DNA from 2 places in the Thermus amyloliquefaciens genome. Region 1 is predicted to be linked to the other one. Evidence: riboswitches for the same ligand, from Rfam matches in the RefSeq annotation. Region 1 holds a riboswitch; the other holds the start of a gene.
What was found. Region 1 has a riboswitch for thiamine pyrophosphate ahead of thiE (thiamine phosphate synthase). Riboswitches for the same ligand answer to the same signal wherever they lie in the genome.
Positions count from the first base shown of each region.

Region 2: another riboswitch for thiamine pyrophosphate. It lies ahead of BS74_RS02360 (thiamine ABC transporter substrate-binding protein); the one in region 1 lies ahead of thiE (thiamine phosphate synthase).

Region 1 covers NZ_JQMV01000003.1:981,971-987,611, reverse strand. Annotated here, with positions in the region: gene thiC (phosphomethylpyrimidine synthase ThiC) at 1-1,137, opposite strand, end outside; partial or broken gene BS74_RS05430 (NAD(P)/FAD-dependent oxidoreductase) at 1,134-2,086, opposite strand; gene BS74_RS05425 (thiazole synthase) at 2,083-2,868, opposite strand; gene thiS (sulfur carrier protein ThiS) at 2,869-3,063, opposite strand; gene thiE (thiamine phosphate synthase) at 3,050-3,670, opposite strand; TPP riboswitch at 3,740-3,849, opposite strand; gene BS74_RS05410 (cobyrinic acid a,c-diamide synthase CobB) at 4,008-5,324, opposite strand; gene BS74_RS05405 (protoglobin domain-containing protein) at 5,329-5,641, opposite strand, start outside.
Region 2 covers NZ_JQMV01000003.1:355,196-378,543, forward strand. Annotated here, with positions in the region: gene BS74_RS02295 (YgfZ family protein) at 1-348, shown strand, start outside; gene BS74_RS02300 (CinA family nicotinamide mononucleotide deamidase-related protein) at 321-1,505, shown strand; gene thpR (RNA 2',3'-cyclic phosphodiesterase) at 1,502-2,095, shown strand; gene recA (recombinase RecA) at 2,046-3,068, shown strand; gene rny (ribonuclease Y) at 3,075-4,799, shown strand; gene mreB (rod shape-determining protein) at 5,050-6,081, shown strand; gene fabZ (3-hydroxyacyl-ACP dehydratase FabZ) at 6,086-6,511, shown strand; gene BS74_RS02330 (RNA-binding protein) at 6,512-7,150, shown strand; gene rpoB (DNA-directed RNA polymerase subunit beta) at 7,337-10,696, shown strand; gene rpoC (DNA-directed RNA polymerase subunit beta') at 10,736-15,313, shown strand; gene BS74_RS02345 (fuculose-1-phosphate aldolase) at 15,371-15,949, shown strand; gene BS74_RS02350 (hypothetical protein) at 15,946-16,185, shown strand; gene BS74_RS02355 (alpha/beta fold hydrolase) at 16,155-17,003, shown strand; TPP riboswitch at 17,051-17,146, shown strand; gene BS74_RS02360 (thiamine ABC transporter substrate-binding protein) at 17,168-18,202, shown strand; gene BS74_RS02365 (ABC transporter permease) at 18,249-19,733, shown strand; gene BS74_RS02370 (DNA-formamidopyrimidine glycosylase) at 19,771-20,565, opposite strand; gene BS74_RS02375 (acyl-CoA thioesterase) at 20,640-21,017, opposite strand; gene BS74_RS02380 (4a-hydroxytetrahydrobiopterin dehydratase) at 21,030-21,266, opposite strand; tRNA gene BS74_RS02385 (tRNA-Met) at 21,318-21,394, opposite strand; gene BS74_RS02390 (FAD-binding oxidoreductase) at 21,422-22,780, opposite strand; gene BS74_RS02395 (MFS transporter) at 22,790-23,348, opposite strand, start outside.

The DNA.
Region 1 (5,641 bases):
CAGGCGGTAGCGGGCCTCGGACATGCGCCGGTTCCTCTCCAGGGCCCTGGGGTTCCCCCGGGCCACGTCCGCGGCGTGGGCGGCGATCTTGAAGGCGATGACCCCTTGCCGCACGTGCTCGGGGGTGGGCAGGCCCAGGTGCTCCGCTGGGGTCAGGTAGCAGAGCATGTCCGCCCCCATCCAGCCCGCCAAGGCCCCGCCGATGGCCCCGGCGATGTGGTCAAAGCCCGCGGCGGTGTCCACGGGGAGCATGCCCAGGATGTAGAAGGGGGCATGCCCCGTGAGCTTCTTCTGGATCTGGACGTTGGTGGCCACCTCGTTCAGGGGGATGTGGCCCGGCCCCTCCACCATGGCCTGCACCCCGGCCCGCCTCGCCCTTTCCACCAGCTCCCCGATGGTGAGGAGCTCGGCGATCTGGGCCCGGTCGGTGCTGTCCGCCAAGGACCCCGGCCTCAGGCCATCCCCCAGGGAGAGGGTCATGTCGTAGGTGCGGGCGATCTCCAGGAGGTCGTCAAAGCGGGCGTAGAGGGGGTTTTCCTCCCCCCGGTGGAGCATCCAGGCGGCGAGAAGCCCCCCGCCCCGGCTCACGATCCCCGTGGTGCGGGAGGTGTTCCGGTAGACCTCCAGGTTCTTCAGGGTGACCCCCACGTGCACGGTGATGTAGTCCACCCCCTGCCTTCCGTGCTCCTCGATGACCTCAAAGAGCTCGTCCGCGCTCAGGTCAAAGAAGCTCTTCCTCTTGGCGGCCCGGAACTCCGCCTCGTAGATGGGCACGGTGCCCAGGGGAACCGTGGCCACCTCGAGGATCCGCTCCCGTATCGCCCTAAGATCCCCCCCGGTGGAGAGGTCCATGATGGTGTCCGCCCCGTACCGGATGGCCACCCGGGCCTTCTCCACCTCCTCCTCGGGGTCCACGTAGTCGTAGGAGGTGCCCAGGTTGGCGTTCACCTTCACGGAAAGCCCCTCCCCGATCCCCTTGAAGTCCTTAAGGGTGCGGTGGTTGGGGTTCCGGGGGATCACGATCCGCCCCGCGGCCACCCCCTCCCGCACGAACTCGGGGGAAACCCCCTCCCTTTCCGCCACATAGGCCATTTCCTCGGTGAGGATACCCTTTCTTGCTGCCTCCAGCTGGGTCATGCCGTTACCCCCATGAGTTCCAGAATCCTTGCCGCCGTCCAAGGGGCCAGGAGGACCCCGTTCCTCCCGTGCCCCACCGCCGCATAGACGCCCTTCTGCACCTCCCCCACGAAAAGCTCCCCCACCGGCCGATAGCCCCAAAGGACCCCCCGGAACCGGGCTCCCTCCAGCCCGGGAAAGCGCTCGTGGGCGTAGTCCGCAAGCCACCTGAGCCCATGGAGGTCCACCCCCGGGGCCCAGCCCTCCCGCCCCGTGGCCCCACGTACACCCCGCCCTCCCGGGGAAGCAGATACCCGTCCCCGGCGAAGAGGGGCATGGGGGGCGGCGTCCCCTCCAGGAGCAAGGCCTCCCCCTTCAAGGGGCGCACCCCAAGGCCGAACCGGCCGCCCCAGGCGCCCACAGCCAGGAGAAGGTGACGGGCCCGGGCGGCGAAGGGCTCCCCGGGGGGAGCACCCCGCCACCTTCCCCGCACCTCCCCTTCCCTCACCTCCTCCACCTCCGCGTGGAGGAGGGGGGTTTCCATGGCCTCCAAAGCCCGCAGCAGGGCCTGCCGTAGGGCCCCAGGGTGGACGTACCCCCCGGGGAAGGTGCGCGCCCCCCTTCCCCCCCGCACGGGGTAGGGCAGGGCCTCCTGGGCGTGCCAGGCCTCCGCCTCCCCTTGGGAAAGGGCCACCACCTGGGTGCCGGCAAAGCCCGCCTCCACCTCGAGGCCCAGGCCCCGGAGCTCCTGCAGAAGGCCCGGGTAGTACCTCAGGCCGAAGAGGGCCGCCTCCAGGACCTCCCCGGTGAGCCCCTCCGGGTAGGGGGCCAGCATCCCGGCGCTGGCGGGGGTGGCCGCCCCCTCCTTGCCCGCGTCCAGGAGGAGGAGGGAAAGGCCCCGCTTCCTGAGCTCGTAGGCCGCCAGGGCCCCCACGATCCCCGCCCCCACCACGATGGCCTCCGCCCTCATCCCCTCCCCCCTCCCAAGGGCACCCCCTCGGTGGGGCTGCTGGGGCTCGCCCCCTCCCGGGGCCGCATGGGGCCGGCCAGATGAGCCTTCCGCCCCGCCTCCACCGCCAGGCGGAAGGCCTCCGCCATGGCCACGGGATCCTCCGCCTCGGCGATGGCGGTGTTCACCAAAACGGCATCCAGGCCCATCTCCATCACCTCCGCCGCATGGGAGGGAAGGCCGAGCCCCGCGTCCACCACCACCGGGGGCAAGGAGGCCCTCTCCCGGGCGAAGAGCTCCAGGAGGGCCCGGGTCTTCACCCCCCAGCCGGAACCGATGGGGGCGGCCAGGGGCATCACCGTGGCCGTGCCCAAGGCGGCAAGCCGCCGGGCCAGGACCAGGTCGGGGCCGATGTAGGGGAGGACCACGAAGCCTTCCTGCAAAAGCCTCTCCGCCGCCCTCAGGGTCTCCACCGGGTCGGGGAGCAGGTAGGTGGGGTCGGGGATCACCTCCAGCTTCACCCAGCGCTCCCCGGTGAGGGCCCGGCCCAGCCGGGCAATCCTTAGGGCCTCCTCCGCGGTCCTGGCCCCGGCGGTGTTGGGGAGAAGCCTCACCCCCTCCAAAGCCTCCAGAAGCCCCACGTGCCCGGGCATCCTGGCCTCCACCCGGCGGATGGCCACGGTGACCACCTCCGCCCCCGCGGCCTGGATGGCCTCCCGCATCACCCCGAAGTCCCGGAACTTGCCCGAGCCCAGGATGAGGCGGCTTCTAAGCTCTATGTCCCCTACCTTCCAGGTGTCCATCTAGCCTCCTTGCATGAGGGTGACCACCTCCACCACGTCCCCCTCCCTCAGGACGCGGTGGGGGAGCTCCCGCCCCGGGTAGGCCTCCTCGTTGAGGAGGACGGCCACCCGGGAAAGGTCCACCCCCAGCTCCTCCAGAACCTCCCTAAGCGTCCTCCCCTCCAGGGGCTTGGCCTCGCCGTTAAGCCACACCATAAAGCCTCTCCCGAAAGGCCCGGGCCGCCTTCTCGGGGTCGGGGGCGTCCAGGATGGCCCGCACCACCACGATCCGCCGGGCCCCGGCTTCCAAGACCACGTCCAGGTTCTCCAGGGTGATCCCGCCGATGGCGTACCAGGGCTTCTCCCCCAGGTTTTCCCCGGCCCAGCGCACGTAGCCCAGCCCCGCCGCCGGCCTGCCCGGCTTGGTGGGGGTCTCCCACACCGGGCCTATGGAAAGGTAGTCCGCCCCCTCCCCCAGGGCCCTCAGGGCCTGCTCCGGGGCATGGGTGGAACGGCCCACCATCCCCCCGAAGAAGCGCCGGGCCTCCTCCGGGGTGAGGTCGTTCTGGCCCAGGTGTACCCCGTCCGCCCCCAGAAGGGCCGCCAGGTCGGGCCGGTCGTTGAGGAAAAAGGGCACCCCGTGGCGCCGGGCCAGGGAAAGCATCCTCTCCCCCAGGGCCAGGGTGGGCCTCGCCTCCCAGTCCTTGGCCCGAAGCTGCAACACCTCCACCCCGCCCGCCAGGGCCCTCTCCGTGCGGTCCAGGACCTCATGGGTGGACCAACCGGGCCTGGGGGTCACCACCAGATAGAGCCTTCCCCGCAAGGTCTCACCTCCTCAGGCCGGCAAGGCAAAGCCCTGCGGCCCGAGGAAGGTTGGGTTTTGGGGGTTTGGGCGCTTCCGCATAGGCTTCCCTCCGCCGGCATTACCCGGATCAGGTTCCAAGGGTTGCTGGGAGGTACCCAGCTCTCAGCCCCTCGCTTGGGGCACCCCTAGCCTGCCCCCTCAGCATAGCAGATCAGGGGGGAAGAATAGGGCGCAGAACACCTTCCCCCAGGGCCCCACCGGGGGGCGCTGGGGTCCAGGGGGAGCGGGGGAAAGCCCGGGGTCCCGGCCCGCACCGAAACCCCCCTTTGGGAAAATCCGCCGCAAAGAACCCCAGCTAAGGGAGGCCCTCCCAGGCGAGGAGCCGCCTGGCCCCCTCCGGCCGGGCGGGCAGGTAGAGGTGGACGAAGCTGCCCAGGACGCGGCCATCCGTGTAGCCCTCCACCTCCCCTCCCCCCACCCGCCGCCAGGCGGGGCTTTGGGAAGGCTCCATTTGGGCGTAGTGGAACTCGTGCCCCTTGAAGACCTCGCCCCTTTGGGCCACCGGGTTATCCCTCAAGGCCTCCACCTCCCGGTAGCCCAGGATGGGCCTCTCCCCCATGCGGGCCTCCGCGGGAACCAGGCCCACCATGGGGAAGAAGTCCTCCCCCACCCAAAGCCCCCTTGCCAGGTACATGTACCCCCCGCACTCGGCCACGATGGGGCCGGGGAAGCGGCGGATGGCCTCCCTCATGGCCCGGTTTTCCGCAAGCTCCCGGGCGAAGAGCTCCGGATACCCCCCTCCCAGGAGGAGGGCCTGGGAGGGGGGCAGGACCGCGTCCTCAAGGGGGCTGAAGGGGACGAGCTCGGCCCCCAGGGCCTCGAGGAGCTCCAGCCCCTCGGGGTAGTAGAAGCGGAAGGCCCTATCCCAGGCGTAGGCCACCCGCACCCGGGGAGGCTCCCTTGGGGGGAGGAAGGGGGGAGCCTGAGGCAGGGAGGGGGCCACCGCCGCCAGGCGCAACACCCCCTCCAGGTCCACCCGGAAGGCCCGGAGGAGGGCCTGAAGGGGCGGGCGCACCTCCCCCGCCAGCACCAGGCCCAGGTGGCGCTCGGGAATCCCCAGGGCGGGGTCCTGGGGCAGCCAGCCCAAGAGGGGCAGGCCCACGTGGGAGAGGGCCTCCCGCAGGAGCTCCGCATGCCTTTCCGAAGCCACCCGGTTGGCCAAGACCCCCACCACCTGGACCCTGGGGTCAAAGGCGCGGAAGCCCTGCACCAGGGGAGCGATGGAACCCGCCATGGCGGAGGCATCCACCACCAGGAGCACCGGGGCCTTCAGGAGCCTCGCCACCTGGGCGGTGGAACCCACCTGGCCCAGGGGGTCCTTGCCGTCAAAAAGGCCCATCACCCCTTCCACCAGGGCCAGGTCCACCCCGCGGGCCCCGTGCTGGAAGAGGGAGAGAAGGCGGGTTTCCTCCAAGAAAAAGCCGTCCAGATTGTAGACCCTACGCCCCGAGGCCGCCTCCAAATGGGTGGGGTCCACATAGTCCGGACCCACCTTGAAGGCCTGGACCCTGAGGCCCCGCTCCCGCAAGGCCAGGAGCAGGGCCAGGGCCAAGGTGGTCTTCCCCGCTCCCGAGTGGGGGGCGGCCAGGACCAGCCGGGAGAGCCGCACCATGCCCCTAGCCTGGGGAGAGGCTTCTGAGGAGGCGGGCCGCCTCCTCTTGGGCCCTTTGCAGGAAGGCCCCCACCTCCACCCCTTCCGCCTGGGCCAGGGCCTCGAGGTAGGCGTGGAGGTAGCCCTCGGAGATCAAGGCCATCACGGTGAAGCCAAGCCGGCGCCAGGCGTCGGCCAGGGCCTGGGCCTCCTCCCCGGGAAGGCGCTCCCGGGCTAGGCGGGAGACGCTCTCCACCAGCCAGTTCCACATGGCGGCCATCATGGCGTTGGTCACCCCCCGGCGCACGTGCACCAGGCCCACCAGGGTCTGCCAGGCG
Region 2 (23,348 bases), 620 kb from region 1:
GAGCTTCCCCAGAGCGTGGGGCTTCTCCACCTGGTGGACTACGGCAAGGGGTGCTACGTGGGCCAGGAGATCATGGCCCGCCTCGAGGGGAAGGAGGTGCACCACCGCCCCGTGGGCCTGAGGGGGCTTGCCCCTTCCCAAGGGGCCCCCTTTGACCTCCTGCTGGAGGGGCGGAAGGTGGGGGAGGCCAAGCGGGTGGTGGAAACCCCCTGGGGGGTCCTGGGCTTTGCCGTGGTGCGCCAGGAGGTGCCCCTGAAGGCGGTTCTGGAAGGAGGGGGAGGGCGTTTCCAGGTGGAGGCCTGGCCCTTTGAGGAGGCGGCATGGAGCGGGCGGAGATCATCGGGGTAGGCACGGAGCTCATCTACGGGGAGACCCTGGACACCAACACGGCGGAGATCGCCAGGAGCCTCGAGGGCTACGCCCTCAAGGTGGAAAGGACCCTTAGGGTGGTGGACGAACCCCTCCCCCTGGCCCGGGAGGTGGGCCAGGCCTGGGAGCGGGCCAGGCTGGTGGTGCTTTCCGGGGGCCTGGGCCCCACCCCCGACGACGTGACCCGGGAGGCGGTGGCCGAGGCCTTGGGGGAGCCCTTGGTGTTGGACGAGGCCATGCTTTTGGAGATCGAGGCCCTCTTCCGGGCCCGGGGGCGGCCCATGCCCGAGGCGAATCGCAAGCAGGCCCTGAAGATCCCCTCGGCCATCTGGCTTAAGAACCCCTGGGGCACCGCCCCCGGCTGGTGGGTGCGCAAGGAGGGCAAGGACCTGATCCTCCTGCCCGGGCCTCCCCCTGAGTGGCGGCCCATGTGGCAAGAGGTCTTGCCCCGGCTGAACCTCCCCCGCCGCCCCTACGCCAAGCGGGTCCTGAAGACCTGGGGCATAGGGGAGTCGGAGATTGTGGAGAGGCTCGGGGAGCTTTTTCGGCGGGACAAGGAGGTGGAGGTGGGCACCTACCCCAAGCTCCAGGGGGTGGAGGTGGTGGTGCGGGGCCGGGAGGACCTGGTGGCGGACCTATCGGAGAAGGTCAAGAAGCGCCTTTTGAAGGAGGTCTGGGGTGAAGGGGAGCTCACCCTGGCCGAGGCGGTGAAGCGCCGCCTGGAGCGGGAGGGCGCCACCCTCTCCACCATGGAAAGCCTCACCGGGGGGCTTCTGGGGGCGGAGATCACCCGGGTGCCGGGGGCGAGCCGGTTCTACCTGGGCGGCGTGGTATCCTATTCCCTAGGGGCCAAGGCCCGCTTCGGTGTGCCGGAGGAACTCCTCGCCAAGACGGTTTCCGCCGAGACGGCCAAGGCCATGGCGGAGGCCGCCCGGGTGCTTTTCGGTTCCACCTATGCCCTTTCCACCACGGGGGTGGCGGGGCCGGACCCCTTGGAGGGCGAACCCGTGGGCACGGTCTTCGTGGCCCTGGCGGGGCCTAAGGGGACGGAGGTGCGCCGCTACCGCTTTCCCGGGGACCGCGAGGCGGTGCGGCTGCGAAGCGTGTATGCCGCCTTGGCCTTACTCCTAACATGAGGCTCTTCTACGCGATTTTTCTTCCTGAAGAGGTGAAGCGGGCCTTGGTGGAGGCTCAGGAGCGGGTGGCCCGCTACAAGGGGTGGAGGGAGGTGGCGCCCCACCACCTCCACGTCACCCTTCTCTTCCTGGGGGAAAGGCCGGAGGAGGACCTGGCGGATCTCCGGGCCTTGGGCCACCGCCTGGGGCGGCTTCACCCCCCCTTTACCGCCCGCATCCGGGGCACCGGCTACTTCCCCAACGAGGGCACCCCCCGGGTGTGGTTCGCCAAGGCGGAGGGAGAGGGGTTTGCCCTGTTGGCGGAAGGGCTTCGGGAAGGGGTGCGGGAGCTGCTGGGGGAGGAGGCGCTTTTGGCGGGCGGCGATAAGCCCTTCAAGCCCCACATCACCCTGGCCCGGCGCAAGGCCCCGGCTCCCCGGGTGCCCCCGGTGGTCTTTGGCTTGGAATGGCCGGTGACGGAGTTTGCCCTGGTCCGCTCGGAGCTTAAGCCCAAGGGGCCCGTCTATACCATTTTGGAGAAGTTCCCTTTGCGAGGTGACCATGGACGAGAACAAGAGGAAAGCGCTGGAAAACGCACTCAAGACCATTGAGAAGGAGTTCGGCAAGGGCGCGGTGATGCGCCTGGGGGAGATGCCCAAGCTGCAGGTGGACGTGATCCCCACGGGCTCCTTGGGCCTGGACCTGGCCTTGGGGATCGGGGGCATTCCCCGGGGAAGGGTCATTGAGATCTACGGCCCCGAGTCCGGGGGGAAGACCACCTTGGCCCTCACCATCATCGCCCAGGCACAAAAGCAAGGGGGGGTGGCCGCCTTCGTGGATGCGGAGCACGCCCTGGACCCGCTTTACGCCCAGAAGCTGGGGGTCAAGGTGGAGGACCTCCTGGTCTCCCAGCCCGACACCGGGGAGCAGGCCCTGGAGATCGTGGAGCTTTTGGCCCGCTCGGGGGCGGTGGACGTGATCGTGGTGGACTCGGTGGCCGCCTTGGTGCCCAAGGCGGAGATCGAGGGGGAGATGGGGGACCAGCACGTGGGCTTGCAGGCCCGGCTCATGAGCCAGGCCCTCCGGAAGCTCACCGCGGTCCTCTCCAAGAGCAACACCGCCGCCATCTTCATCAACCAGGTGCGGGAGAAGGTGGGGGTGATGTACGGAAACTCCGAGACCACCCCGGGCGGCCGGGCCCTCAGGTTCTACGCCAGCGTGCGCCTGGACGTGCGCAAAAGCGGCCAGCCCATCAAGGTGGGGAATGAGGCGGTGGGGATCAAGGTCAAGGTGAAGGTGGTGAAGAACAAGCTGGCCCCACCCTTCCGCGAGGCGGAGCTGGAGATCTACTTCGGCAAGGGCCTGGACCCGGTGATGGACCTGGTGAACGTGGCCGTGGCGGCGAACGTCATCGAGAAGGCGGGAAGCTGGTTTTCCTACGGGGAGACCCGCCTGGGCCAGGGGAAGGAGAAGGCGGCGGAGTACCTCAGGGAGCGTCCCGAGCTTCTGGAGGAGATCCGGGCCAAGGTGCTGGAGAGGGCCCACGAGGTGGTGCTCGCGGGAAGCGAGGAGGGGGAGGAGTAGATGACCCTGACCCTTTTGGACCTGGGGCTTCTCCTCCTGGTCTTGGTCCTGGCGGGGGCCCTGTTTCTTAGGCGCAAGGGGGAGGACCGGACCGGGGAGGAGGCCAAAAGGCTCCTGGAGGCCGCCAGGGAGGAGGCCAGGGAGGCCCTCGAGGCGGCCCGCAAGGAGGCCAAGGAGATCCTGGAGGCCGCCCGGGCCGAGGCCCGGGCCCTGCGCCAGGAGGCCGAGGAGCGGGCCAAGGCCTTGCGCCAGGAGCTGGAGACGGAGCTGAAGCGCCGTTCGGAGGCCTTGGAGGCGGAGGCCAAGAGGCGTTTGCAGGAGGCGGAGGAGCGCCTAAGGGGCGAGCGGGAGGAGCTTAAGGCCGAGCGGGAGAGGCTTAGGGCCTTGCAGGAGGAACTTAAGGCGGAAAGGGAGCGCCTCAAGGGGGAGCGGGAGGAGCTCAGGCGGGAGGCGGAAAGGCTTTCCAAGCGGGGTGAGGCCCTGGACGCCCGGGCCCTCAAGCTGGATGCCTTGGAGGAGGCCCTTTCCAAGCGGGAGGAGGCGCTTAGGGCGCAGGAGGCCCTTCTGCAGGAGAAGGAGCGGGAGGCGGAAAGGAGGCTTTACGAGGTGGCGGGCCTCTCCCCGGAGGAGGCCCGGCGCCTCATCCTGGAGAGGCTGGACCGGGAGCTGGAGGAGGAAAAGGCCCAAAGGGTGCGGGCGGCCTTGGAGAGGGTGCGCCTCGAGGCCCGCAAGGAGGCCCAGAAGATCCTGGCCCAGGCCATGCAGCGCCAGGCCTCGGAGACGGCGGCGCAGCTTGCGGTTTCCGTGGTGCCCATCCCCTCGGATGCCATGAAGGGCAGGATCATTGGGCGGGAGGGGCGGAACATCCGCACCTTTGAGGCTTTGACGGGGGTGGACCTGATCATCGACGACACCCCGGAGGCGGTCTTGCTTTCCTCCTTCAACCCCGTGCGCCGGGAGATCGCCCGCATGGCCCTGGAGGAGCTCCTCAAGGATGGGCGCATCCACCCAAGCCGCATCGAGGAGGTGGTGGAGAAGGCCAAGCAGGAGATGAAGACCTTCATCTACGAGCGGGGGGAGGAGGCGGCCCTCGAGGCGGGGGTGGTGGGCTTAAAGCCCGGCCTCATCCAGCTCTTGGGGCGGCTCCACTTCCGCTCCAGCTACGGCCAGAACGTGCTGAAGCACTCGGTGCAGGTGGCCCACCTCGCGGGGATCATGGCGGCGGAGCTGGGGCTGGATGCCGCCTTGGCCCGGCGGGCGGGGCTTTTGCACGACATCGGCAAGAGCGTGGACCGGGAGGTGGAGGGAAGCCACGTGGAGATCGGCATCGCCCTGGCCCGCCGCTTCGGGGAACCCGCAGAGGTTTTGGACGGCATCGCCCACCACCACGACCCCGAGAACGCGGAAACCGTGTATGCCGTTTTGGTGGCGGCCGCCGATGCCCTTTCCGCCGCCCGGCCCGGGGCCAGGCGGGAGAGCTTGGAGGAGTACCTGCAGCGCCTCGAGGCCCTGGAGCGCATCGCCCTTTCCTTCCCTGGGGTGGAGACGGCCTTTGCCGTGCAGGCGGGAAGGGAGGTGCGGGTCATCGTCAAGCCCGACAAGATCACCGACGCCAAGGCCACCCTCCTGGCCCGGGAGATCGCAAGCCGCATCGAGCGGGAGATGAACTACCCCGGCCAGGTGCAGGTGACGGTGGTGCGGGAGACCCGGGCGGTGGAGTACGCTAAGTGACATGGTCTGGCGTGGGCGCATCAGCCCGGACCCGGAGGTCATGGGGGGCGAGGTATGCCCTTTCCTGTGGCCACGCTCCGGCAACCCTTCAAGCGCCAGACCCCGAGCAAGGGTTTTCGCACCTGGAGGCCGCCCTTGGATTTCGCCTTTTATCTCGCGGAGGGGCGGGTGTCCTTTGAAAGCAGGTGCTGGCGGGGGTAGAGGACCAGGGGGTCCGCTACCGGGTTCTTCCTGAGTAGAATGGGGCGATATGCTGAGGGGCGAGGACATCGGGATCGATCTGGGGACGGCCAGCGTCCTCATCTACGTGCGGGGGAAGGGCATTGTCCTGCGCGAGCCCTCCGTGATCGCGGTGGTGCAGGGGAAGCGGGAGGTGAAGGCGGTGGGGGCCGAGGCCTACCGCATGCTGGGGCGCACCCCGGGGAACATCGTGGCGGTGCGGCCCCTTAAGGATGGGGTGATCGCCGACTACGCCCTCACGGAGCGCATGCTCCTCCTCTTCCTGCAAAAGGTGCTTTCCCCCATGAGCCGCTTCTTCCGTCCCCGGGTCATGGTGGGGGTACCCTCCGGGGTCACGGACGTGGAGCGGCGGGCGGTGGTGCAGGCGGTTTCCGCCATGGCCCACAAGGTCTACCTCATCGAGGAGCCCTTGGCGGCGGCCATCGGGGCGGGGATCAACGTGGCCGAACCCACGGGCAGCATGGTGGTGGACATCGGGGGAGGCTCCACGGACATCGCCGTCATCTCCCTGGGGGGCATCGTGCGCTCGGAGAGCCTGCGCATCGCCGGCAACGAGATGGACCAGGCCATCATCCGCTACGTGCGGCAAAAGTACAACCTCCTCATCGGGGAACGCACCGCCGAGGAGCTCAAGATCCAGCTGGGCCGGGCCAAGCTCCTGCCGGGGGAGGAGAAAGAGGTGGCCGAGGTGCGGGGCCGGGACCTGATCACCGGCCTCCCCCGCACCGCGGAGATCCCCGCCGAGGACGTGGCCGAGGCCCTGAAAGAGCCCCTGGAGAAAATCTTCCAAGGGGTGAAGGGGGTCTTGGAGACCACCCCCCCCGAGCTGGCCTCGGACATCTACGAGCGCGGCATCCTCCTCACCGGGGGCGGGGCCCTGCTTAAAAACCTAGACGTGGCCCTGCAGGAGGCCACGGGGGTGCCGGTGGTGGTGGCGGAGAACCCCATTGAGGCGGTGGCCTTGGGCACGGGGCGGGCCCTGGAGATGCTCCACGTGCTGGAGGACACCATCCTTTCCTCCGACGACGTGCTGAAGAGGTAAGGCGGTGGAGATCACCGAGATTCTCAGCCTTCTGCCCCACCGGTATCCCTTTCTCCTGGTGGACCGGGTTCTTCACGCCGATGAAAGGTCCTTCCGGGCCTTGAAGAACGTCACCTTCAACGAGCCCCATTTCCAGGGGCACTTCCCCGGCTACCCCATCATGCCGGGGGTGCTGATCCTGGAGGCCATGGCCCAGGCGGCGGTGGGCACCATCGCCCGGCAGCCCGGCTTCAAGCCGGGGGGCTTGGTGTTCCTGGTGGGGGTGGAGGAGGCCCGCTTCAAAAAGCCCGTGGTGCCAGGGGACACCCTGATCCTGGAGGGGGAGCTTCTCCTCTTCCGCCGGGGCCTGGGCAAGGTGGCGGTCAGGGCCCTGGTGGAGGGGGAGGAAAGGGCCAGCGCCACCCTGAGCTTTGCGGTGCGGGGGGGCTAGATGGCGGACCTGGCCTCCTACCTCAAGCGGGCCCGGGGTGGGCGGGTGGTGCAGACGGGGTTTTTGGACCTCGAGGCCCAGGCCCTCTTGGAGGCGGCCGCCCGGGCCGAGGGGCTCAAGGTGGCCTTCTTCGGGGGCTTTCCCCTGGCGGAGCGCAAGGTGGCCGTGCTCTACCCCCCGGAGATCCCTGCCGTGCACGACCCCGTGGAGGTGGCCTTCCTGGAGAAGGAGCCCCCGGACCTGGGGGAGGCCATGGGGGACCTGGAGGTGTGGGAGGGGGGGTTTCTGGTGGCCCTCCTGCCCCAGGGGAGGAAGGCCCTCCAGGAGGCGGGCTTTGCCCTTCTTCCCCCGCCCGAGGGGGCCCTAAGGGCCAGGGGCGAGCGGGTGCGCACCCTGGTGGTGCCCTCCTTAAGGGTGGACGCGGTGGGGGCCAAGGGGTTCGGGGTCTCCCGCAACTACTTCGCCCAAGGGGTGAGGGCGGGGAAGGTGCGGCTAAGGGGCAAGGTGGCCTCCCCCAAGGACGAGATGGCCCCCGGGGACACCCTTTTGGCGGAGGGTTTGGGGAGCCTGAGGCTCTTGGAGGTGCTTGGCGAAACCAGGCGGGGAAACTATAAAATCAAGGTGGAGGTGGAACGGTAGGAGCGAAGGGCCAGGGTTGCGGGTAGGCTTGACGGCTTAAGGGATTGCCCTATAAGCTAAGGTTTGTGCTCTTTGGTCGGGCCAAGGGAGCACGGTAAGAGCCAGCCGCCGCGGGACACCAGAACCCGCGGAAGAACCCTGTTAGCTTACCTCGGGCGGCCCGCTTTTCCATCCTTGAGGTGATGCATGGAGATTAAGCGGTTTGGTCGCATCCGAGAGGTCATTCCCCTTCCCCCTTTGACGGAAATCCAGGTGGAGTCCTACAAGAGGGCCCTCCAGGCCGATGTGCCCCCGGATAAGCGGGAGGACGTGGGCATCCAGGCGGCCTTCAAGGAGACCTTCCCCGTGGAGGAGGGGGACAAGGGCAAGGGCGGCATGGTCCTGGACTTCCTGGAGTACCGCATCGGGGAGCCCCCCTTCTCCCAGGACGAGTGCCGGGAGAAGGACCTCACCTACCAGGCCCCCCTCTATGCCCGCCTCCAGCTCATCCACAAGGACACGGGGCTCATCAAGGAGGACGAGGTCTTCCTGGGCCACATCCCCCTCATGACCGAGGACGGCTCCTTCATCATCAACGGGGCCGACCGGGTGATCGTCTCCCAGATCCACCGCTCCCCGGGGGTCTACTTCACCCCGGACCCCGCCCGGCCCGGGCGTTACGTGGCCAGCATCATCCCCCTGCCCAAGCGGGGGCCCTGGATTGACCTGGAGGTGGAGTCAAACGGCACCGTTTCCATGAAGGTCAACAAGCGCAAGTTCCCCCTGATCCTCCTCCTCCGGGTCCTGGGCTACGATGCCGAAACCCTGAACCGGGAGCTTGGGGCCTATGGGGAGCTGGTGCAGGGGCTTCTGGACGAGGCGGTGCTGGCCATGCGCCCGGAGGAGGCCTTGGTGCGCCTCTTCACCCTGCTCCGCCCCGGGGATCCCCCCAAGAAGGACAAGGCCCTGGCCTACCTCTTCGGCCTCCTCGCCGACCCCAAGCGCTACGACCTGGGGGAGGCGGGGCGGTACAAGGCGGAGGAGAAGCTGGGCGTGAGGCTTTCCGGCCGCACCCTGGTGCGCTTTGAGGACGGGGAGTTCAAGGACGAGATCTTCCTGCCCACCTTGCGCTACCTCTTCGCCCTCACCGCTGGAGCGCCGGGCCACGAGGCGGACGACATCGACCACCTGGGCAACCGCCGCATCCGCACCGTGGGGGAGCTCATGGCCGACCAGTTCCGGGTGGGCCTAAGCCGCCTGGCCCGGGGGGTGCGGGAGAGGATGGTGATGGGGTCCGCCGACACCCTGACCCCGGCCAAGCTGGTGAACAACCGCCCCCTGGAGGCGGCCATCCGTGAGTTCTTCAGCCGGAGCCAGCTTTCCCAGTTCAAGGACGAGACCAACCCCCTCTCCTCCCTGCGCCATAAGCGGCGGATCTCCGCCTTGGGCCCTGGGGGCCTTACCCGGGAGCGGGCGGGCTTTGACGTGCGGGACGTTCACCGCACCCACTATGGCCGCATCTGCCCCGTGGAGACCCCGGAAGGGGCCAACATCGGCCTCATCACCTCCTTGGCCGCCTATGCCCGGGTGGACGGGCTGGGCTTCATCCGCACCCCCTACCGCCGGGTGAGGGGTGGGGTGGTCACCGACGAGGTGGTCTACATGACCGCCACCGAGGAGGACCGGTACACCATCGCCCAGGCCAACACCCCCTTGGAGGGGGACCGGATCGCCACCGACCGGGTGGTGGCAAGGCGGCGGGGGGAGCCGGTGATCGTGGGCCCGGAGGAGGTGGAGTTCATGGACGTCTCCCCCAAGCAGGTCTTCTCCGTGAACACCAACCTCATCCCCTTCCTGGAGCACGACGACGCCAACCGGGCCCTGATGGGATCCAACATGCAGACCCAGGCGGTGCCCCTCATCCGGGCCCAGGCCCCGGTGGTGATGACGGGCCTCGAGGAGCGGGTGGTGCGGGACTCCCTGGCCGCGGTCTACGCCGAGGGGGACGGGGAGGTGGTGGCGGTGGATGGCCGCCGCATCGCCGTGCGCTACGAGGACGGCCGCCTGGTGGAGTACGCCCTGCGCCGCTTTGTGCGCTCCAACCAGGGCACCGCCCTGGACCAGCGCCCCCGGGTGACCGTGGGCCAGAGGGTGAGGAAGGGGGACCTCCTGGCGGATGGCCCCGCCTCCGAGGAGGGCTTCTTGGCCCTGGGGCAGAACGTCCTGGTGGCCATCATGCCCTTTGATGGCTACAACTTTGAGGACGCCATCGTCATCAGCGAGGAGCTCTTAAAGCGGGATTTCTACACCTCCATCCACATCGAGCGCTACGAGATCGAGGCCCGGGACACCAAGCTGGGCCCGGAGCGGATCACCCGGGACATCCCCCACCTCTCCGAGGCCGCCCTAAGGGATCTGGACGAGGAGGGGGTGGTGCGCATCGGGGCCGAGGTGAAGCCGGGGGATATCCTGGTGGGCCGCACCAGCTTCAAGGGGGAGCAGGAGCCTTCCCCGGAGGAGCGCCTCCTGCGCTCCATCTTCGGGGATAAGGCCCGGGACGTGAAGGACACCTCCTTGAGGGTTCCCCCGGGCGAGGGGGGCATCGTGGTGGGCACCCTGCGCCTGAGGCGGGGCGACCCCGGGGTGGAGCTGAAGCCCGGGGTGCGGGAGGTGGTGCGGGTCTACGTGGCGCAAAAGCGCAAGCTCCAGGTGGGGGACAAGCTGGCCAACCGCCACGGGAACAAGGGGGTGGTGGCCAAGATCCTCCCCGTGGAGGACATGCCCCACCTGCCGGATGGCACCCCGGTGGACATCATCCTGAACCCCTTGGGGGTGCCCAGCCGGATGAACCTGGGCCAGATCCTGGAGACCCACCTGGGCCTGGCGGGCTTCTTCCTGGGCCAGCGCTACATCTCCCCGGTCTTTGACGGGGCCACGGAGCCCGAGGTCAAGGCCCTTTTGGCCGAGGCCTTTGACCTTTACTTCGGCAAGCGGAAGGAGGAGGGCTTCGGGGTGGACAAGCGGGAGCTGGAGGTCCTGGCCCGGGCGGAGAAGCTGGGCCTGGTGAGCCCCGGCAAGAGCCCCGAGGAGCAGCTTAAGGAGCTTTTCCTCCAGGGCAAGGTGGTCCTTTACGACGGCCGCTCCGGGGAGCCCATTGAGGGCCCCATCGTGGTGGGGCAGATGTTCATCATGAAGCTCTACCACATGGTGGAGGACAAGATGCACGCCCGCTCCACCGGCCCCTACTCCCTCATCACCCAGCAGCCCCTTGGGGGTAAGGCCCAGTTCGGCGGCCAGCGCTTTGGGGAGATGGAGGTGTGGGCCCTCGAGGCCTACGGGGCCGCCCACACCCTGCAGGAGATGCTCACCCTCAAGTCCGACGACATCGAGGGCCGCAACGCCGCCTACGAGGCCATCATCAAGGGGGAGGACGTGCCCGAGCCCAGCGTGCCCGAGTCCTTCCGGGTTCTGGTGAAGGAGCTTCAGGCCTTGGCCTTGGATGTGCAGACCCTGGACGAGCGGGACAACCCCGTGGACATCTTCGAGGGCTTGGCCTCCAAGCGGTAGACCGCACGGAAGAAGCGGGATTGCTCTTGTGGAGGAAGAATGAAAAAGGAAGTTCGCAAGGTCCGCATCGCCCTGGCCTCTCCGGAAAAGATCCGCTCCTGGAGCTACGGGGAGGTGGAGAAGCCCGAAACCATCAACTACCGCACCCTGAAGCCAGAGCGGGATGGGCTTTTCGACGAGCGCATCTTCGGCCCCACCAAGGACTACGAGTGCGCCTGCGGCAAGTACAAGCGCCAGCGCTTTGAGGGGAAGGTGTGCGAGCGCTGCGGGGTGGAGGTCACCAAGAGCATCGTGCGCCGCTACCGCATGGGGCACATTGAGCTGGCCACCCCCGCGGCCCACATCTGGTTCGTGAAGGATGTGCCCTCCAAGATCGGCACCCTCTTGGACCTCTCCGCCACCGAGTTGGAGCAGGTCCTCTACTTCAGCAAGTACATCGTCTTAGACCCCAAGGGGGCGGTGCTGGATGGGGTGCCGGTGCAGAAGCGCCAGCTCCTCACCGACGAGGAGTACCGGGAGCTCCGCTACGGCAAGCAGGAGACCTACCCCCTGCCCCCCGGGGTGGATGCCCTGGTCAAGGACGGGGAGGAGGTGGTGAAGGGGCAGGAGCTGGCCCCCGGGGTGACAAGCCGCATGGACGGGATCGCCCTCTACCGCTTCCCCCGGCGGGTGCGGGTGGACTACCTGCGCAAGGAGCGGGCGGGCCTCCGCCTTCCCCTTTCCGCCTGGGTGGAAAAGGAGGCGTACAGGCCGGGGGAGGTCCTGGCGGAGCTTCCCGAGCCCTACCTCTTCCGGGCGGAGGAGGAGGGGGTGGTGGAGCTTAGGGAGCTTGCAGAAGGCCACCTCCTCTACCTGCGCCAGGAGGAGGCGGTGGTGGCCCGCTACTTCCTGCCCGTGGGGCTTACCCCCTTGGTGGTCCAGGGGGAGATCGTGGAGAAGGGCCAGCCCCTGGCGGAGGGCCAGGGCCTCGTGCGCATGCCCCGCCACATGAGCGCCAAAGAGGTGGAGGTGGAGGAGGAGGGGGATACCGTTTACCTCACCTTCTTCCTGGAGTGGACGGAGCCCAAGGACTATGCGGTGGCTCCCCACATGAACGTGGTGGTGCCCGAGGGGGCCCGTGTCCAGGCGGGGGAGAAGGTGGTGGCGGCCATTGACCCCGAGGAGGAGGTGATCGCCGAGGCCGAGGGGGTGGTCCACCTGCACGAGCCCGCCAGCATCGTGGTGATGAAGGCCCGCCTCTACCCCTTTGAGGACGACGTGGAGGTTTCCACCGGGGACCGGGTGGCCCCGGGGGATACCCTGGCGGACGGGGGCAAGGTCAAGAGCGAGATCTACGGCCGGGTGGAGGTGGACCTGGTCCGGAATGCGGTGCGGGTGGTGGAGTCCTACGACATTGACGCCCGCATGGGGGCCGAGGCCATCCAGGCCCTCCTGAAGGAGCTGGACCTGGAGAAGCTGGAGGCGGAGCTCCTGGAGGAGATGAAGCACCCCTCCCGGGCCCGGCGGGCCAAGGCCAGGAAGCGCCTCGAGGTGGTGCGGGCCTTCCTGGACTCCGGCAACCGCTCGGAGTGGATGGTCCTCGAGGCGGTGCCCGTGCTGCCCCCCGACCTCCGGCCCATGGTGCAGGTGGACGGGGGCCGCTTCGCCACCAGCGACCTCAACGACCTCTACCGCCGCCTCATCAACCGCAACAACCGCCTGAAGAAGCTCCTCGCCCAGGGGGCCCCGGAGATCATCATCCGCAACGAGAAGCGCATGCTCCAGGAGGCGGTGGATGCGGTGATCGACAACGGCCGCCGCGGGGCGCCCGTCACCAACCCGGGTTCCGAGCGGCCCCTGAGGAGCCTCACCGACATCCTCTCCGGCAAGCAGGGCCGCTTCCGGCAGAACCTCTTGGGCAAGCGGGTGGACTACTCGGGGCGGAGCGTGATCGTGGTGGGGCCCCAGCTCAAGCTCCACCAGTGCGGCCTGCCCAAGCGCATGGCCCTGGAGCTCTTCAAGCCCTTCCTCCTCAAGAAGATGGAGGAGAAGGGCATCGCCCCCAACGTGAAGGCGGCCCGCAGGATGCTGGAAAGGCAGCGGGACATCAAGGACGAGGTCTGGGACGCCCTGGAGGAGGTGATCCACGGCAAGGTGGTCCTCCTGAACCGGGCCCCCACCCTGCACCGCCTGGGGATCCAGGCCTTCCAGCCGGTCTTGGTGGAGGGGCAGTCCATCCAGCTCCACCCCCTGGTGTGCGAGGCCTTCAACGCCGACTTTGACGGGGACCAGATGGCGGTGCACGTGCCCCTTTCCTCCTTTGCCCAGGCGGAGGCCCGCGTCCAGATGCTCTCCGCCCACAACCTCCTCTCCCCCGCCTCCGGGGAACCCTTGGCCAAGCCCAGCCGGGACATCATCCTGGGGCTTTACTACATCACCCAGGTGCGCCGGGAGAAGAAGGGCGCAGGCCGGGAGTTCGCCACGCCGGAAGAGGCCCTGGCCGCCTACGAGCGGGGCGAGGTGGCCTTGAACGCGCCCATAAGGGTGGCGGGGAAGGAGACCAGCGTGGGCCGCCTCAAGTTCGTCTTCTCCAGCCCCGACGAGGCCCTTTTGGCGGTGGCCCACGGGTACCTGGACCTCCAGGACGTGGTCACGGTGCGCTACCTGGGCCGGCGCCTGGAGACGAGCCCGGGGCGGGTGCTCTTCGCCCGCATCGTGGGGGAGGCGGTGGGGGACGAGAAGGTGGCCCAGGAGCTTCTCCAGATGGACGTGCCCCAGGAGAAGAACTCCCTCAAGGACCTGGTCTACCAGTCCTTCCTGCGCCTGGGCATTGAAAAAACGGCCAAGCTGCTGGACGCCCTCAAGTACTACGGCTTCACCCTCTCCACCACCAGCGGGATCACCATCGGCATTGACGACGCCGTGATCCCGGCGGAGAAGCAGAAGTACCTGGAAGAGGCCGACCGCAAGCTCCGCCAGATTGAGCAAGCCTACGAGATGGGCTTCCTCACCGACCGGGAGCGGTACGACCAGGTGATCCAGCTCTGGACCGAGACCACGGAGAAGGTCACCCAGGCGGTCTTCAAGAACTTTGAAGAGAACTACCCCTTCAACCCCCTCTACGTGATGGCCCAGTCCGGGGCCCGGGGTAACCCCCAGCAGATCCGCCAGCTTTGCGGCATGCGCGGCCTCATGCAAAAGCCCTCGGGGGAGACCTTCGAGGTGCCCGTGCGCTCCTCCTTCCGGGAGGGCCTCACCGTCTTGGAGTACTTCATCAGCAGCCACGGGGCCCGCAAGGGTGGGGCGGACACCGCCCTCCGCACCGCCGACTCCGGCTACCTCACCCGGAAGCTGGTGGACGTGGCCCACGAGATCGTGGTGCGGGAGGCGGACTGCGGCACCACCAACTTCATCTCCGTTCCCCTCTTCCAGCCCGACGAGGTCACCCGCTCCTTGCGCCTGAGGAAGCGTTCCGACATCGAGTCTGGGCTTTATGGCCGGGTGCTGGCCCGGGAGGTGGAGGTGCTGGGGGAGCGCCTCGAGGAGGGGCGCTACCTCACCCTGGAGGACGTGGGGCTCCTCATCAAGGCGGCGGAGGCGGGGGAGATCAAGGAGGTGCCCGTGCGCAGCCCCCTCACCTGCCAGACCCGCTACGGGGTGTGCCAGAAGTGCTACGGCTACGACCTCTCCATGGCCCGCCCCGTGTCCATCGGCGAGGCGGTGGGGGTGGTGGCGGCGGAGTCCATCGGCGAGCCCGGCACCCAGCTCACCATGCGCACCTTCCACACGGGCGGCGTGGCGGTGGGCACCGACATCACCCAGGGTCTGCCCCGGGTCATCGAGCTCTTTGAGGCCCGCAGGCCCAAGGCCAAGGCGGTCATCTCCGAGATCGACGGGGTGGTGCGCATCGAGGAAACCGAGGAGAAGCTCTCCGTCTTCGTGGAGTCCGAGGGCTTCTCCAAGGAGTACAAGCTTCCCAAGGACGCCCGCTTGGTGGTGAAGGATGGGGATTATGTGGAGGCGGGCCAGCCCCTGACCCGCGGGGCCGTGGATCCCCATCAGCTTCTGGAGGCCAAGGGTCCCGAGGCGGTGGAGCGCTACCTGGTGGACGAGATCCAGAAGGTCTACCGGGCCCAGGGGGTGAAGCTCCATGACAAGCACATTGAGATCGTGGTGCGGCAGATGCTCAAGTACGTGGAGGTCACCGACCCCGGGGATAGCCGCCTTTTGGAGGGCCAGATCCTGGAGAAGTGGGACGTGGAGGCCCTGAACGAGCGGCTCATCGCCGAGGGCAAGACCCCCGTGGCCTGGAAGCCCCTCCTCATGGGGGTGACCAAGAGCGCCCTTTCCACCAAGAGCTGGCTTTCCGCCGCCAGCTTCCAGAACACCACCCACGTGCTCACCGAGGCGGCCATCGCCGGCAAGAAGGACGAGCTCATCGGCCTCAAGGAAAACGTCATCCTGGGGCGCCTCATTCCCGCGGGCACGGGGAGCGATTTCGTCCGCTTCACCCAGGTGGTGGACCAAAAGACCCTCAAGGCCATCGAGGAGGCCAGGAAGGAGGCGGTGGAGGCCAAGGAAAAGGAACCCGCCCTGCGCCGCCCTGCCCGTCGGGAACAGCCCGGGAAACAGGCCTAAGGGCCCCCCACCCCAGTCCGGCTGGGGTGGGGCCCCGGGTTGCGCCATAATGGGCCCATGCTGGCGCGGATCTATACCGCCTTCCGCCAGGTGGGGGAGGACCTCTTCCAGCAAAGGCTCGTCTCCGCCACCGCGGGGAACTTCTCCGTGCGCACCAAGGAGGGTTTCCTCATCACCAAAAGCGGGGTGCAGAAGGGGAGGCTTACCCCGGAGGACCTGGTGGAGGTGCCCCTCGTGGGCCCCTTTCCCGAAGGGGCCAGCGTGGAAAGCGTCGTCCACCGGGAGGTCTACCTAAGGACCGCGGCCCAGGCCATCGTCCACGCCCATCCCCGGGTGGCGGTGGCCCTTTCCCTGCACCTGGACCTCCTGGTTCCCCTGGACCTCGAGGGCCAGTACCACCTGAAGGAGGTGCCGGTGCTTTCCCCCAAGACGGTTTCCGCCACGGAGGAGGCGGCCTTGGCCGTGGCCGAGGCCCTTAGGGAGAGGCCGGTTTGCCTTTTGCGGGGGCATGGGGCCTTCGCCATTGGACTCAAGGAGCGGCCAGAGGAGGCCCTTTTGCAGGCCTACAGCCTCCTCACCACCCTGGAGGAGAGCGCGGAGATCCTCTTCTACCACCGCCTTTGGGGGAAGGGATGAGGGTGCTCTTCGTGGAGGGGAAGGACCGGGAGGCCCTCCTGGCCCTGGCCCGGGAGCTTCCCCATCCCTTTTGGCTTCTTGAGGGGGAAGGGGTGTGGCTTCTTGAGGTCTTGGGTGCGGGGGAGGAGGCTTGGCGGAGGGCCCAGGCCCTGCCTGGGGTTAAGGTTTGGGCCTTTACCCTTCGGGATGGGGTAGTCTATAGGGGATGCGGGAAGAAATCGGGTACATCCCCGTAGGGGAAGCGGAGCTCTACGTGGAGGACGTGGGGGACGAGCATGCCCCGGCCATCCTCGTCCTCCACGGCGGGCCCGGGGGCAACGCCTATGCCCTCAGGGAGGGGCTTCAGGACTACCTGGAGGGCTTTCGGGTCATCTACTTTGACCAGCGGGGTTCGGGGCGGAGCCTGGAGCTTCCCCAGGATCCCCGGCTCTTCACCCTGGATGCCCTGGTGGAGGACACCCTGGCCCTGGCCGAGGCCTTGGGGGTGGAGCGGTTCCACCTCCTGGCCCACGGCTTTGGCGCCCTGGTGGCCCTGGAGCTTCTGCGCCGCTACCCCGAGGCCGGGGGGGCCCTCCTGTTGGGGCCCTGGGTGAGCTTCCCTTGGCTTGCTGCCCGGCTGGCCGAGGCGGCGGGGCTTGAGCCCCTTCCCGACCCCGAGGAGAACCTGAAGGCCGCCCTGGCCAAGGCCGAGCCCAAGCTCCTCTTTGACCGCCTCATGTTTCCCACCCCCCATGGCCGCCTGGAGTACGAGTGGGTGGTGGAGGGCTCCGGCATCCTGGGGCCGGACACCCCGGCCTGGGGCTTCCTGCACAACGGCCTTTGGCGCTTGGACTACACCCCCTACCTTGCCCCGGGCCGCAGCCCGGTGACCTTGCTGGTGGGGGAGAGGGACGGCACCAGCTACCCCTACGCGGAGGAGGTGGCGGAGCGCCTCAAAGCCCCCATCCGGGTGATCCCCGGGGCCGGGCACTACCCCTGGATCGACCAGCCGGAGGCCTTTGGCGTGGCCTTCCGGGAGGCCCTCGAGGGCCTTTTGGTGCCCTGGGGGGTGTGAAGGGGGCCTGGGTGGCCCTTCTGGGGCCGGGGAAGGTGGTAAACTCTAGGCGTCACCGGGGGTGCTCCGTTTGCGGGGCTGAGAGATACCCTTGGAACCTGAACCGGGTAATGCCGGCGTAGGGAAGGTGACCAAGGCCCCTCCCGGTGACAAGGAGGGGTTGTATGTTGCGCCTTTTGGCCTTGCTGGCCCTTTTGGCCTTCGGCTTCGCCCAGGAGATCACCGTTCTCACCCACAGCAGCTTTTCCTTGGACAAGGGGCTCATCGCCCGGTTTGAGCGGGAGACGGGCCTGAGGCTCCGCTTCCTCAAGGGAGGGGATGCGGGGGAGACCCTGAACCGGGCCATCCTCACCAAGGGGGCCCCCATCGCCGATGTGATCTATGGCTTTGACAACACCTTCCTCTCCCGGGCCCTCGAGGCGGACATCCTCCTCCCCTACCGCAGCCCCGAGGTCCGGAACCTGAAGGCCACCTTGCTTCTGGACCCCACCTTCCGCGCCCTGCCCGTGGACTACGGCTGGGTGAGCCTGAACTACGACCGGGCCTACTTCAAGGAGCGGCCCCTGCCCAAGGTGCCCCAGGACCTGGCCCGGCCCGAGTACGCCCGGCTTTTGGTGGTGCAAAACCCCGCCACCAGCTCCCCGGGCCTGGCCTTCCTCATGGCCACCGTGGCCCGCTTTGGGGAGGACGGCTACCTGGACTTCTGGGCCAAGCTCCGGGATGGGGGGGTGCGGGTGGCCAAGGGCTGGAGCGAGGCCTACTACACCCACTTCACCCTCTACAAGGGGGATAGGCCCCTGGTGGTCTCCTACACCACCAGCCCCGCCGCCGAGGTCTACTACTCCGAGGGCAAGTACCAAGAGCCCCCCACGGGGAACCTCTTCCCCGAGCTGGCCTTCTTCCAGGTGGAGTTCGTGGGGATCCTGAAGGGCACCAAGAACCTGGAAGGGGCCAGGAAGGTGGTGGACTGGCTCCTCTCCAAGCCGGTGCAGGAGAACATCCCCACGGAGATGTGGATGTACCCCGCCCGCCGGGATGCGGGGCTCCCCGAGGTCTTCCGCTTCGCCCCCGAGCCCCTGGGGAGCGTGCGCATGGACCCCAAGGCCATGGCCCAGCACCGGGAACGCTGGATTGAGGAGTGGACCAAGGTGGTCCTCCAGGGGCAAAGCCCGGAGGCGGTGCGCAAGGGGCGGCGGTGAGGCTTCCCCAAGCCTCCCCTGGCTAGGCGAGGGGGTATAAAGGGGCGTGGCCAGGCTCGCGGGGCTTCTCGTCCTCCTCTTCCTGGGCCTGGCCCTTTTCTACCCCTTGGGGCGCATCCTGGCCCTGGGGGTGGGGGAGGGGTTCGCCAGGGCCCTGGCCAACCCCTACTACTGGGGGCGCTACCTCTGGAGCCTGGAGTATGGGCTCCTTTCTGCCCTCCTGACCCTTTCCCTGGCCCTTCCCCTGGCCTTTCTCTTCCGCAGGCGGTTTCCCCTCAGGGAGGCCTTCCTTGCCCTCTCCACCCTCCCCTTCGTCCTCCCCACCCCGGTGGTGGCCCTGGGGTTTTTGGCCCTCCTGGGCCCCCGCGGATTCCTGGGGGTGGACCTCTACGGCACCAAGGCCCTTCTCCTCCTGGCGGCGGTCTTTTACAACCTGGGGCTCGCCCTGCGCATCCTCCTTCCCGTGGCGGTGCACCTGGCCGAGCCCATGCGGGCGGCAAGGGTCCTGGGGGCCACCCCTTTTCGGGCCCTATTAAGGGTGGGCCTTCCCCTGCTGCTTCCCGCCTTGGGTTCCGCCGGGTTGCTGGTCTTCCTTTACACCTTTTCCGCCTTCGGGGTGCCGCTTCTCTTGGGCGGGCCCCGGTACGCCACCCTCGAGGTGGAGGTCTACACCCTTTTGGCCTACCGCCTGGCCTTTCCCGAGGCCAGCGCCCTCATGCTCCTGGAGATCCTCACCCTGGGGCTCGCCGTCTTGCTGTACCTGCGCCTCCGCCCCTACCCCCTGCCCCCAGGGGGGCTGGGGCCTGGCCTTTCCTGGGCTGGCACGGTGGGGCTTGCCGCCTTCTTCCTCCTGTTCTTCGCGCCCTTGGGGGCCCTCCTCCTCCAGGCTCACCCCGGGGCCTTGGCCTCCGCCTGGGCCTCGGAGGACTTCACCCCCCTTTCCCTGGCCTTGGGGAATAGCCTCCGCTTCACCCTTCTGGCCCTGCTCCTGGCCTTTCCCCTGGGGGTGGCCTACGCGGTGGCCGCCCGGGGAAGCCGCCTTATGGACCTTTTGGGGCTATTCCCCCTCATGGTGAGCCCGGTGGCGGTGGGCCTGGGCTACCTGCTGGCCTACCCCTCCCTTAGGGGCTCCCTAGGCCTCCTCCTCGGGGCCTACGCCCTCCTGGCCTACCCCCTCTTGGCCCGGGCGTTGCTTCCCGCCCTGAAGAGCCTTCCCCCAAGCCTCCTTTGGGCCGCCCGGGTCCTGGGGGCCACGCCCCTTCGCGCCTTCCTGCGGGTGGAGCTCCCCTTGGTCCTCCCCGCCCTCACCTCGGGGCTGGCCCTGGCCCTGGCGGCCATCCTGGGGGAGTTTGGGGCCAGCCTGGTGCTCTGGCGGCCCGAGTGGACCACCCTGACCCTGGCCATCTACGAGCGGCTGGGCCGGCCCGGGGAGGCCCCCTTTCGGGAGGCCTTGGCCTTGGCTTTCCTGCTGGCCCTCCTTTCCGCCCTCCTCTTCTACCTCCTGGACCGGGGCCGCGGCCGGTGGGGCTGATGCCACCCCGTGCGGACTCCCTCCGCGTGGGGCGGCATCAGGCCTGGCACCGGGGGCAGAAGTGGGTGCCCCGCCCCGCCACCACCCCCCGGGCCACGGGGGTGCCGCAAAGGGGGCAGGGGAGCCCCGCGCGGCCATAGACCGCATGGCGCTCCTGGAACCCTCCCGGAAGGCCATCGGGTTGCTGGTAGGTGCGGTCGGAAAGGGTGCTTCCCCCTTGGGCGGTGGCCTCGGCCAGCACCTCCTTAAGGGCCAGGAAGAGCCTTTGGGCTTCCTCCTCCCTAAGCTCCCGCCCCCGGCGGAAAGGGGAGAGGCGGGCCCGGAAGAGGGCCTCGTCGGCGTAGATGTTCCCCACCCCGGCGGCGAGGCGCTGGTCCAGAAGGAGGCCCTTGAGGGGCTTGCCGCTCCTTCTTAGGCCCTCCCAGAACTCCGGGAAGCGGAAGGCCTCGGAAAGGGGCTCGGGGCCCAGGCGGGAGAGCAGGGGGATCTCCCGGTAATCCCCCTTTTCCACCACCCAGATGCGCCCGAAGCGCCTCGGGTCGTGGAAGAAGAGCTCCCCCTGCTCCAGGCGGAAGGCCACCCGGGTGTGGGGGGTCTTTTGCAGGCGAAACCCCCCGGTCATGCCCAGGTGGACCACCATCTCCAAGCCCCCAGAGAGGGGAAAGAGGAGGAACTTCCCGCGGCGCAGGAGGCTTTCCACCATCTGCCCCTGGGCCTTTTGCGTGTGGCGGTAGCGCCTTGGGTCCTGGTGGTGGATCTCCAGGAGGCGTTGCCCAAGAAGGAGGGGCTCGAGGCGCCGCCTGGTGGTTTCCACCTCGGGCAGCTCAGGCACGGGGCCTCCTCTGGGCCAGGGTGCGGTAGAGCCTAGGCCCCAGGCCAAAGGCCCGGCAGTAGGGGCAGGAGGCATCAATCCATACCCGCATGCTCGTCCACCGGCACCGGCTGGCCCCGCTCGTTCACCGCCACGTAGGTGAGCTCCCCCTTGGTGGCCAGGACCCGGCCGTTTTCCTGGCCAAAGCGCTCCTTGTACACCTCCACCTCCACGGTCAAGGAGGTGCGTCCCACCCGCACCACCCTCGCCACCACCTCCAGGAGGTCCCCGGTGCGGATGGGCACCTTGAACTCCACCCCGCCCACGGCCACGGTGACCACGGGCTTCTTGGCCCTTCTGGCGGCGGCGTAGGAGCCCACCTTGTCCATGAGGCCCAGCACAAAGCCGCCGAAGGCGGCGCCCAGGGGGTTGGTGTGCTCGGGGAAGACAAGCTCTAAGGTCCGCGCCTCCATACCCTTCCCAGGCTACAGGAGAAGGTCGGTGAGGCGGGCCATCTCCCGGTCCCTTTCGGTGATGCCCCCTTGGCTATGGGTCCACCACTCCACCGTCACCCGGCCCCACTCCACCGTGAGGCGGGGGTGGTGGTTTTCCCTTTCGGCCAGCTCCCCCACGCGTTGGGCGAAGGCCAGGGCCTCCCGGAAGTTCGGGAAGCGGAAGGCCTTGTAAAGGCGTTCTGGGTCTTGCCGCACCTCCCAGTCCATGCCTAAAGGGTAAAGGAAAAGCCCAAACCCTTTGGGGTTTGGGCTCCCTTTTGGTTGCGGGGGCGGGATTTGAACCCGCGACCTTCGGGTTATGAGCCCGACGAGCTACCAGGCTGCTCCACCCCGCGTCGCCATCCTTAACTATAGCGGAGGGCCTAGGGCGTGTCAAGCACCTTCCCCGGGTTCAGGAGGCCCTCGGGGTCCAGGAGCGCCTTCAGTTTTCGCATCCAATCCAGGGCAGGGCCGTGCTCCCGGGGCAGGTACTTCTTCTTCCTCAGGCCCACCCCGTGCTCGGCGGTGCAGGTGCCCCCAAGCTCCAGGGCGCGGCGCACCAGGGCCTCGGCGTAGGCTTCGGCCTTGGGGTAGTCCTCCGGCAAAACGGGGACCAGGGTGTGGAAGTTCCCGTCCCCCACGTGGCCCAGGATGTTGCCGGTGAGGCCCATTTCCCAAAGAAGCCCTTGGGCATAGCGCACCATCTCGGGCAGGCGGGAAAGGGGCACGGCCACGTCGGTGATCATGAAGCGGTGGCCGGGGAAGAGGTGGACCAGGGCCCAGTAGGCCTGGTGCCGGGCCTCCCACTGCCTTTTGCGCTCCTCCTCCGTCTTGGCGGCCTCCACCGCCAAGGCCCCCGCCTCCTCCATGAGGGTAAGGGCCAGGGCGCTTTCCGCCTCCAGGGCCTCCCTCGTGGAGGAGTGGAACTCCAGGAAGAGGGCGGGGCGCTCGGGAAACCCCGCCCCAAGGTGGCGGTTCAGGGCCTTTAGGGCCAGCTCGTCCAAAAGCTCCAGCCGGGCCACGGGAAGCCCGCTGGCCATCACCCTATAGCTCGCCGCCGCCGCCTCCTCCACCCCGGGGAAGAAGACCCTTAGGGTGTGCACGTGCTCGGGCAAGGGGTGCAGGCGCAGGGTGAGGCGGGTGATGACCCCTAAGGTCCCTTCCGAGCCGATGAAGAGGTCCTTGAGGTCGTAGCCGGCGCTGGTCTTGCGCACGGGCCGCCCGAGCTCCAGCACCTCCCCGTTCGCCAGGACCACCTGCAGGGCCAGGACGTTTGGCCGCATCCCCCCGTAGCGCACCGTGGTGGTGCCGCTGGCGTTGGTGGCGGCCATGCCGCCTAAGGTGGCGTCGGCCCCGGGGTCCACGGGGAAGAAGAGGCCCGTCCCCTTCAGGGCCTCGTTCAGAGCCTTGCGGGTGAGGCCGGGCTCCACCACGCAGAGGAAGTCCTCCGGGCGGACCTCGAGGAGGCGGTTCATGCGGGCGAAGTCCAGGCTGATGGCCTCCCCCAAGGGGAGGAGGTGGCCCTCCAGGCTGGTGCCCGCCCCGAAGGGGATGACCGCCACGCGGTGCTCCCGCGCCCAGAGGAGGGCTTTTTGCACGTCCTCCACCCCCTCCGGGTAGACCACCGCCAACACCTCCCCCTCCTCGGGGTAGCCCTCGTCCCGCCCGTGGCGGCGGCGCTCGGAGGGGGAGGTGTCCACCTTCCCGGGGAGGAGGCGCCTAAGGGCTTCCAGCTTCGCCATGAGGAAAGTTTAGTCCGGCTTGGCGTCTGGGAGAAGGCGTTCCGCTTCCCGGACCGGGGGGAGGAGGTAGCCCAAAAGCCCCAGGGCCACCCCCAGGCCGCCAAAGAGGAGGAGCATGAGGGCGATCCCCTCCCCCTGGCCGTAACGGGGGCCGAAGACCCGGTCCGCCAGGGGGCCAGAGAGGAGCATGGCCAGGGGGTTGGCGAACCAGGCGATCATGCGCCTGGCGGCGAAGACCTTGCCCTGGACCTCGAGGGGCACCTTGGACTGCCAGATGGCCTGGTTGGAGCCGTTCAGCAGCGGTATGAAGAGGCTCTCCAGGAAGGCCAAGGCCGCCCAGGCCTGGGGGCCCTCCACCACGCCCATGAGGGCCAGGGCCAGGCTGGAAAGGGCCATGCCCAGGAAGACCCCGTGCACCCGCTTCCGGGGGCCGCCCCAGAGGGAGAGGAGAAGCCCCCCCGCCACCCCTCCGAGCCCCGAGGCCGAGCGCACCAGGGCCAAAGCGGTCTCGGAGAGGGCGGTCTTGGCCAGGACCATGGCCGGAAGGACGGTGGCCGCCAGGGTGGTG